2 regions of the Nonomuraea sp. NPDC050783 genome follow, and region 1 is predicted to be linked to the other one. Evidence: riboswitches for the same ligand, from Rfam matches in the RefSeq annotation. Region 1 holds a riboswitch; the other holds the start of a gene.

Region 1 (4,737 bases):
ACGCCGTCGAGCACGGCCGGCCGGTCCGGGTCGCCGCCGACGAGCATGACCAGGTTGCCCGTCCTGGCCCCCTCGGCTCCCCCGGTGACCGGCATGTCGTAGAAGCTCAGCCCGCGCTCGGCGCACCGGGCGGCCAGCTCGCTCACCCACTCGACCGACAGGGTCGCCGAGGAGACGAGCACGGTGCCGGGACGCGCCCCCGCCAGGATGCCGTCGGCCCCGAGCCACACCTGGCGGGAGGAGGCGTCGTCGGCGGTCACCTCGAAGACCACCTCCGCTCCCGCGGCCGCCTGCGCCGGGCCGGCCGCCTCGGGCAGCTCGGGCAGGCGGCCCGGCGTGCGGTTCCACACCACCACGTCGTGCCCGGACGCCGCCAGGTTGGCGGCCATGCCGCGGCCCATGATCCCCAGCCCGACCACTGCGACCTTCGTCATCTCGCGTTCCTTCCGGTGTTCCTCAGGAGGTTCGTTCGACACCAGGCTCGCCGGTCGCGCCGCGCCGCGGCAGGCCCCGCCGAGGGGTGCCCTGGCAGGGCACCCCAGAGCGGCGGGGACGGAGGTCATACTTGTCGGTGTGAGCACGAGGAGCGATTTGGGGGAGTTCCTGCGGTCGCGCCGGGCCCGGGTCTCTCCCCGGGAAGCCGGGTTGCCCGCCACCACCGGGCGGCGCCGTACCAGCGGGCTGCGGCGCGAGGAGGTGGCGATGCTCGCGGGCGTGAGCATCGAGTACTACACCAGGCTGGAGCAGGGCAAGCAGAGCAACCCGAGCCGGCCGGTGCTGGAGGCCGTCGCCGGGGTCCTGCGGCTGGACGACGACGAGCGCCGCCACCTGTTCGGGCTCGCCGGAGCACCGGTCAGGCGCGCGCCCGCCGCGCCCGCCCGGCCCGCGCGCGCCGAGGTGCGCGCCGAGGTGCGCCGGCTCCTGGACATCGTCAGCCCGCATCCGGCCCAGGTCCTCAGCCGGGCCAACGACCTGCTCGCGGCCAACGAGCAGGGCCTGGCGCTGCTGCCGGGCATCGAGGAGTGGCCGGCGCGGGCCAGGAACACCGCCCGCTACACCTTCCTCCACCCCCAGGGCAGGCGGGTCTACGACAACTGGGAGGAGGTGGCCGCCGCCACCGTGGCCCACCTGCGCGCCGTGGCGGGGGCCGACCCCGACGCGCCCGACGTGACCGCGGTGATCGGCGAGCTGGTGGTGAAGAGCGCGGAGTTCGCCAGGCTATGGGAACGCTACGACGTCCGGTCACGCACCAACGGGCGCAAGCGTTTCAACCACCCGTCCGTGGGCCGGATGACGCTGAGCTACGAGGTGCTGGAGGTGGCCCGCAGCGACGGGCACCGGCTCGTGGTCTACCAGGCCGAGCCCGGCACCCCCGACCACGACGCGATGCTGCTGCTCCGGCACGCCGGCACCCCGCGAACCGCCGGCGAACCCGCCTGACCGGCTCACAGGCCGATCGCCCCGTCGATCCGCTCGCGGAGCAGGTCGGCGTGCCCGTTGTGCCGGGCGTACTCCTCGATCAAGTGCAGGAGCACCCAGCGCAGCGACACGGTGCCGCGCCACGCGTCGTGCCCCTCGACGTCGAGGCCGGCCGCCCGCGCCACGAACCGCTCGGCGAAGGCCACCTCGGCCTCCCACGCCCGCCAGGCCGCCTCGATCACCTCGGGGTCGTCCACCGCCCCGTCGAAGTCCCCGTCGGGGTCGGCGTCGGAGGAGAAGACCGGCGGGGCGCTCTGGCCGGCCAGCACGCGCCGGAACCAGCGGCGCTCCACGTCGGCCAGGTGCCGCACCAGCCCCAGCAGCGACAGCGTCGAGGGCTCGACCGAGCGGCGCGCCAGCTCCGCCGGCACCCCCGCGCACTTCAGCCGCAGGGTCTCGCGCTGGGCCCGCAGCATGTCCAGCAGGAGGCGCCGCTCGTCGCCGGTCGCGGGCCCGCCGAACCGGCGATCGTGGCCGCCCGCGGGGAACAGGTCCCCCCTCCTTGCGCCGCCCGCGCCGGATCCGGACGGCCGCCGCGCCGGGGCGCCGTGCAGCGGCAGGTGCTTGGTCAGCGCGGTGACCCGGTTGCGCGGGCCGAGCAGCCCGACCGCGACGTACTCGACCTCCTCGCCGGGGGTGGCGGCGAGCGCGGTGAGGTAGTCGTCGTAGTCGCGGGCCCGCCGCGCCACCTCGTTGAAGCCCACGGCGACCAGGTCCTCCCGGGCGCGGGCCGTCCGGTGCAGCTCGCGCAGCTCCCCTGGCGTGCCGCTCAGCACGGGCACCGGATGCGGGTCCAGCCCGGCGTGCAGGCCGCCCGAGGCGTCCTTGGCGTCCTCCGGCGGCGGGCCGGGCAGCCGTACGCCCAGGCTCAGGCCCAGCACGGCGGCGGCGTTCACCGCCCACGCGTGCGGCAGGTCGGCACGGATGACGACGACCAGTTTCGTGGGCAGGGCCATGCGGGACTCGCCTTCATGATGAGCGGGACGGAAACGCCCAGAAACCTAGCCAGGTGACCGGCAGCCGGGGCTTCCCGGCGAACGTTCGGCCGGAAAGGAGGCCGCTGCGCCGATCGCGCCTGAACTTCGTTCGGCCCGCGCCGGGCCGCGCCGGCCGAATGGCCGCCCCGGCCTGCCGGAGCGCGGCGGGGCGTGCCGGGGCGTGGCGCGGCGTTTGACGGCGTGCGGCGTGACCTGGCAGGATCTGCGCCCGTCGATCATCCAGAGGACCCGAGGGACCTGGCCCCGCGACGGTCCGGCAACCTCCCCGGCGGAGATCCCCCGGGAAAGGTGCCAATGCCAGGAGACGATGAGGGAGTCTCCATGAGCACGTGCCTTGACGTTCCCGACCACGGCGCCCCGTGCCCCGGACCCGCGGGACGGGCACCCGGAAAGGACGGCGGGTCCATCGGCTACTGGGCCGCCGTGGGCCGGAAGCTGGAAGCCGGCCCGGGCGTGCACCGGCCGTCGGCCTTCTCCGCCCTCCTCGCCTCGACCATGCGCGACAGCCGCGACCATGTCGTCGTGGACGCGGGCTGCGGAGCGGGCCTGGTCACCCTGGCCGCCCTGGCCGCCGGGGCCCGGCACGTGATCGCCCAGGACCACGACGCGGCCGCGCTCGCCGACACCGCCCGCAACGTCGTCGCCCTCCTCGGGCCCGGGGCACGGGAGCGGCTGACGCTGTGGGAGGCCGACTGGCGCCTGCTCGCCCCGATGAGCGCCCACCTCCTGGCGGTCAACCCGCCGCAACGCCCGGCCGCGCTGCTGCCCCAGGTGCCGGCCGACCAGCGCCATCTCCACGACGGCGGCGGCGAGGACGGCCTGGACGCCCTCCGGCTGATCCTCGCCCATTCCAGCGCCCATCGGGTCCGCACCACCGCCGCCGCCGTCCTGGACCCGTCCCTGGCGAGGCACCCGAGCTGGACGGGGCCGCGGCTGCTCGCCGACGCCGAGCTGCCCTTCGACCCGGCCTGGCGCAGCCTCGTGCCCGGCCTGCGCGGGCGCGTCAACGTCTGGCAGTTCACCCGGGTGCCCGCGCCCGGGCCCCGCACCGCGCGATGAAGGCGCCGCCGCCGTCCGCCGGGTCACCCCGCGGTGTTCAGGCAGGTGGCCCGCCGCCGCCCCAGATGGGCGCGTTCGGCATCGGTACGGACCAGCCCCAGGGCGGCGTCGAACGCGGCCACCGCCTCCTCGCGCCGGTCCAGCCTCCACAACAGCTCGGCCCGCACCGCGGGAACCAGGTGGTTGGCCGGCATGACCCGCTCCAGGCCCTCGATGAGGCTCAGCGCCGCCTCCGGCGACCCCGCCTCGGCCACCGCGACCGCCCGGTTGAGCCGCACGACCGGTGAGCCGGTACGGCGTTCCAGCTCGGCGTACAGCCGGGCGACGCGCGGCCAGTCGGTGGCGCCCGTCGTGCTGTGCTCGGCGGCGATCAGCGCCTGGAGGTGGTACTCGCCGGACGCCGCCGTGCCCAGCCTGCTCAGCAGGTCCAGGCCACGGCCGATCTCGTCGAGCCGCCACCGGGAGCGGTCCTGGTCGGGCAGCATGACCAGGCGGCCCTCGCCGTCCGAGCGGGCCCCGCGCCTGGCGTGCTGCAGGATCATCAGCGCCAGCAGGGCGAGGACGTCCTCCTGCCCCGGCAGCAGCTCGCCGAGCAGGTAGCCGAGCCGGATCGCCTCCTCGGCCAGCCGGGGCCGCTGGTGGCCGGGGCCCGCGCCGGGCCGGTAGCCCTCGGCGAACAGCAGGTAGACGGCCTTCAGCATGACGTCGAGCCGCCCGGGCAGGTCGCCGGGGTCCGGCCGACGCAGCGGGATGCCGGACTGCGCGATCTTGGCCTTGGCCCGGGTCAGCCTGGCGTACATCGTCGGCTCGGGCACCAGGAACAGGCGGGCGATCTCCGCCGTGCTCAGCCCCGCCCCGAACCGCAACATCAACGCCGCCCGCGCGTCGGCCGACAGCGCCGGGTGACAGCAGGCGAACAGCAGCCGCAGCCGCTCGTCGGCGATGGTGTCCGGGGCGGCGCCCTCCACCGCGGGCGCCGGTCCGGTCACCAGCAGCGGCAGCCGCCGCCGGTCGCCCTCCTCGCGGCGCAGCCGGTCCAGCGCCCGCCGGTAGGCGGTCCTGGCCAGCCACGCCTGCGGGCGGCCGGGCACGCCCCGCTCGGGCCAGGTCCGCGCGGCTTCGACGAAGGCGTCCTGCAGGCCGTCCTCGGCCACGTCGAAGCGGCGCAGCCGGGCCAGCAACATCGCGAGCAGGCCCGACC
Region 2 (4,737 bases), on a different contig from region 1:
ACCGCCACCGCCACCACGACCGCCGCGATCATCACGCCGAGCTGGTCCACCATGCCCACCGCAGTGATCACCGAGTCCAGCGAGAACACCACGTCCAGCACCATGATCTGCACGATCACCGAGGCGAAGGAGGCCGCGGCGGCCTGCTTGCCGTCCTTGCCGTGCGCGGGCTCCATGCTGTGGTGGATCTCCGTGACGCTCTTGCCGAGCAGGAACAGGCCGCCGAGCAGCAGGATCAGGTCCCGTCCCGAGATCTCCTGGCCGAGGACCGTGAACAGCGGCTCGGTGAGCCGCACCACCCACGACAGGGCGAGCAGCAGGAGCAGCCGGCTGACCAGGGCCGCGGCCAGGCCGAGCACGCGGGCCCGGTCGCGCTGCTCGGGAGGCAGCTTCCCGGCCAGGATGGAGATGAAGATGATGTTGTCGATCCCCAGCACGATCTCCAGGGCGACCAGGGTGAAGAAACCGATCCAGATCTGCGGATCGGTCACCCAATCCAGCATCCGAACACCTCCATGACGCGTTGGCCGGCCTTCCAGGGCACTGAACTTCCAGGCACTGAACGTCCGGGCACTGACTTTTCGGACACAACGAGCCGGGCTCCGGATAAGTTCGCGGACTTGCGTATCGCCGTGGGGCGTCGGTTATAGTGCGGGACGTAGGTCATGAGCGCCAGCGACAAGCCCCGGCTAGCTGGCCGGCAACCCTCGCGTCCGCGGCGGGGTGCCCCGGGTGAAGACCTGGTCCGTCACGAGGTGTGGCGGGCAAGCGCGGGCTCCGTGGTCGCCTCCAGGGGTCCGATGACCCTTGAGGAGTTGTGCCGTGTCCACGCTGACGATCTTCACCGGCGACGCCGTCCCCGCCCAGACCCCCGCCCCCTCCCCCTTCCCCGCTCCCGGGAGCGGGCGGGCCGTGCCCGCCGTGGTCGGCGCCGACCTGGAGGTGCCGGTCAAGGGCGGCAGGCTGGTCCGCTACGCCAACCTCGACTACGCCGCCAGCGCGCCCTGTCTGGAGCCGGTCAGCGCCGCCGTCGCCGCCGCGCTCCCGGCCTACTCCAGCGTCCACCGGGGCGCGGGCTACGCCTCCCAGCTCACCACCGCCCGGTACGAGCAGGCCCGCCACACCGTCCGGGCGTTCGTCGGCGCCCGCCCCGGCGACGCGGTGATCTTCACCCGCAACACCACCGACGCCACCAACCTGCTGGCCCGCTGCCTGCCCGCCGGCACCACCGTCGTGGTCTTCGACACCGAGCACCACGCCTCGCTGCTGCCCTGGCCGGACGCCGTCCGCCTGGCCCCGCCCGCCTTCCCCGGCGAGGCCGTCCGCGCCGCCGACCGGGCCCTGGCCGCCATCGACGGGCCGAAGCTGCTCGTCGTCACCGCCGCCTCCAACGTCACCGGCGAGCTGTGGCCGATCGCCGCCCTCGCCCACATCGCGCACCGGCACGGGGCGCGCATCCTGGTGGACGCCGCGCAGTTCGTCCCGCACCGGCAGCTCAACCTGACCGCACTCGACCTGGACTACGTGGCCTTCTCCGGGCACAAGCTGTACGCGCCGTTCGGCGCCGGAGCGCTGGTGGGGCGCGGCGACTGGCTGGCCGGCGGGGAGCCGTACCTGAAGGGCGGGGGCGCGGTGCGCGCGGTCGGGGATGACGCCGAGTGGCACGACGACCCCGAGCCGCGCCACGAGGCCGGCACCCCCAACGTGCTGGGCGCGATCGCCCTGGCCGCCGCCTGCGACGCGCTCACCGCCACCGGGTGGACGGCGCTGGTGCGCGAGGAGGAGCGGCTGCTCGCGCGGCTGCGCGCCGGGCTGGCCTCGATCGAGGGGGTACGCGAGCTGTCGCTGTGGGGGGAGGACCACCCGCGGGTGGGCATCGTGTCGTTCACCGTCGCCGGGCGGCCGGCGCGCGAGGTGGCCGAGGTGCTGTCCGGCGAGTACGGCATCGGGGTGCGCGACGGGAAGTTCTGCGCGCACCCGTTCGTCCGGCACCTGCTGGGCACGGCCGACGGCGGCTGCGAGGACGGCACGGCGTCGGCCGTGCGGGCCTCCATCGGCATCGGCACCACGCAGGAGCACGTGGACCGGCTGGTCGAGGCGCTGCGGGACATCGCCTCCCGCTGAGCGCCCCGGGCGCGGCCCCGGGCACGAGGGGCGGGCGTCGGGCGTTCAGCGGTTCGGCGGCCTGCGGTGCTCGGGCTGGTCGTCGGCGACCAGGGCGTCGATGTCGCGCCGGTCCTCGTCGCTGAGACCGCCCGCGCCTGATGTCCCCGGGCCGGGCGTGCCCGCGCCGGGCGTCCTCGTGCCGGGCGCCCGCGTGCCCGAAGCGGGCGTTCCCGAAGCGGGCGTGCCCGAAGCGGGCGTTCCCGAAGCGGGCGTGCCCGGAGCGGGGGCGGCAGGCTGCCGGGGGATCTCCGGCGGCTCGGCGGGCTCCTGGGGCTCGGCCGGCGTCAGCGGCCCTCCGGCGTGCCGCCCGCGGCTGCCCATCCCGGCCCCGGCCGAGGTCCCCGCGATCCCGGCCCCGGTTCCGGGCGTGTCGTAGGCCGTTCCGTGGGCCGTTCCGTGGGTCGTGTCGTCGTACGCCGTATCGTACGCCGTGTCCCGGGACGTGCCGGTGGGCGGGGTCTCGATGCGGTCGTCCACGGACCCGGCGTGCCGGCGGGCCAGCTCGTCGGCGGCCCGCCGTTCCCCCCGCCGCCGGAAGATCGCCCCGAACAGCCCGTCCAGCCCGATCCGCCCGCCGCCGAGCGCCAGGAACAGCAGGCTCAGCGCGCCCAGCGCGGCCGCCAGCTCCCACCCGCCGTTGCCGACCATGACGCCCTTGTTCCAGTGGAAGAAGGCGATCGCGCCGAGCATGTTGAGCAGCAGAAGCAGCCCCACCGGCCGCACCAGCAGCCCGAGGATCAGGAAGATGCCGCCGACGGTCTCGACGACGGTGGCGAACCCGGCGGCGAGGCCGGGCATCGGGATCCCCATCTCCCGGAACATCCCCGTCGTCGCCCCGAGCCCGCCCTGCCACTTCTGCAGGCCGTGCGCCAGGAAGATCACGCCGGTCACCACCCGGGCGATCAGGGCCGCCACATCGAACACAACTCTCTTCATGGTGTTTTCTCCCCCCGTCCTCCGCTTCCTCCCCACGTCCCACCCCAAGTCCCCGCGAGGGATGCCTTTCCGTACCATTCCTTGACCATCGCCGACGGCGGGCCCCGCGCTGGATCGACCCCCGGGACGGTGGCAGCATGGCCCTATGACGGAACGCGTGGTCGGGATCGGTGCGGGCGCGAAAGAGCTGGCCACCGAGGACATGATCCTCAACATCGGCCCGCAGCATCCCTCGACGCACGGCGTCCTCAGGCTCCGGCTCACGCTGGACGGCGAGCGCATCGCCACCGCCGAACCGATCATCGGCTACATGCACCGGGGCGCGGAGAAGCTGTTCGAGGTCCGCGACTACCGCCAGATCATCATGCTGGCCAACCGGCACGACTGGCTGTCCGGCTTCGCCAACGAGCTGGGCGTGGTGCTGGCCGCCGAGCGCCTGCTCGGCATGGAGCCGCCGGTCCGGGCGGTGTGGGCGCGCACGCTGCTGGCCGAGCTCAACCGGGTGCTCAACCACCTGATGTTCCTCGGCTCGTACCCGCTGGAGCTGGGCGCGATGACGCCGATCTTCTACTCCTTCAACGAGCGCGAGCGCATCCAGGCCGTCATGGAGGAGATCTCCGGCGGGCGCATGCACTACATGTTCAACCGGGTCGGCGGCCTGAAGGAGGACCTGCCGCTGGGCTGGCTGGACCGCGTGGCCGAGGCGGTCGCCACGACCCGCGGCCGGGTGCCGGTCATCGAGGACCTCATCCTGCACAACGACATCTTCGTGGCCCGCACCAAGGGCGTCGGCGTGCTGTCCCGCGAGCAGATCATGCAGTACGGCGTCAGCGGCCCCATCGCCCGCGCCTCCGGCGTGGACCTCGACCTGCGCCGCGACGACCCCTACCTGGCCTACTCCGAGCTGCCCGTCAAGGTCGTCACGCTCCGCGACGGCGACTGCCGCTCCCGCTTCGAGGTGCTGTTCGAGCAGCTCAAGGTCTCGCTCGACCTGGCCGACGCGTGCGTCGAGCGGCTGCGCGAGCTGCCGCCCGGGCCGATCAACCAGCGGCTGCCGAAGGTGCTCAAGGTGCCGGAGGGGCACACGTACGCGTGGACCGAGAACCCGCTCGGCATCAACGGCTACTACCTCGTCTCCAAGGGCGACAAGACCCCGTGGCGGCTCAAGCTGCGCTCGGCCTCCTACAACAACATCCAGGTGCTGCGCGAGATGTTGCCCGGCCACCTGGTGGCCGACATGGTCGCCATCCTCGGCTCGATGTTCTTCGTGGTGGGGGACATCGACAAATGAGCCAGGAGACGAGCGTCCCCATCGAGCCCGCCGAGCCCGGACCCGGGCCCGAGCCCAAGCCCGAGCCCGAGCGCGAGCGCGACAAGTACGTCGACTGGCTGCGCGCGCTGAGCCTGGTCGTCGTGGTCGTCTGGCACTGGGCGTTCACGATCCTGGTGTGGAAGCCGTCGGGGCCGGAGCCGACCAGCCCGCTCGGCTTCACCTCGGGGTTATGGATCCTCACCTGGCTCTTACAGGTCCTGCCGCTGTTCTTCTACGTGGGCGGGCACGTGCACCTGCTGTCGTGGGGGCGGGCGCAGCGGCGCGGCGTCGGGGTCGGCTCGTTCGTCTGGCGGCGCATCCGC

The links. Region 1 has a riboswitch for S-adenosylmethionine ahead of AB0H75_RS46485 (50S ribosomal protein L11 methyltransferase). Riboswitches for the same ligand answer to the same signal wherever they lie in the genome.
Region 2: it holds a riboswitch for S-adenosylmethionine, as region 1 does, so the genes downstream of both, AB0H75_RS16505 (aminotransferase class V-fold PLP-dependent enzyme) here and AB0H75_RS46485 (50S ribosomal protein L11 methyltransferase) in region 1, are expected to answer to the same signal.

Annotation. Positions count from the first base shown of each region.
Region 1 is NZ_JBFAHK010000036.1:35,060-39,796, forward strand. Features, by position in the region: gene AB0H75_RS46470 (NAD(P)-dependent oxidoreductase) at 1-434, opposite strand, end outside; gene AB0H75_RS46475 (helix-turn-helix transcriptional regulator) at 574-1,440, shown strand; gene AB0H75_RS46480 (DUF664 domain-containing protein) at 1,446-2,435, opposite strand; SAM riboswitch class I at 2,690-2,791, shown strand; gene AB0H75_RS46485 (50S ribosomal protein L11 methyltransferase) at 2,799-3,536, shown strand; gene AB0H75_RS46490 (RNA polymerase sigma factor) at 3,560-4,737, opposite strand, start outside.
Region 2 is NZ_JBFAHK010000005.1:409,848-414,584, forward strand. Features, by position in the region: gene AB0H75_RS16500 (TerC family protein) at 1-503, opposite strand, end outside; SAM riboswitch class IV at 662-777, shown strand; gene AB0H75_RS16505 (aminotransferase class V-fold PLP-dependent enzyme) at 913-2,124, shown strand; gene AB0H75_RS16510 (DoxX family membrane protein) at 2,170-3,102, opposite strand; gene AB0H75_RS16515 (NADH-quinone oxidoreductase subunit D) at 3,248-4,393, shown strand; gene AB0H75_RS16520 (acyltransferase) at 4,390-4,737, shown strand, end outside.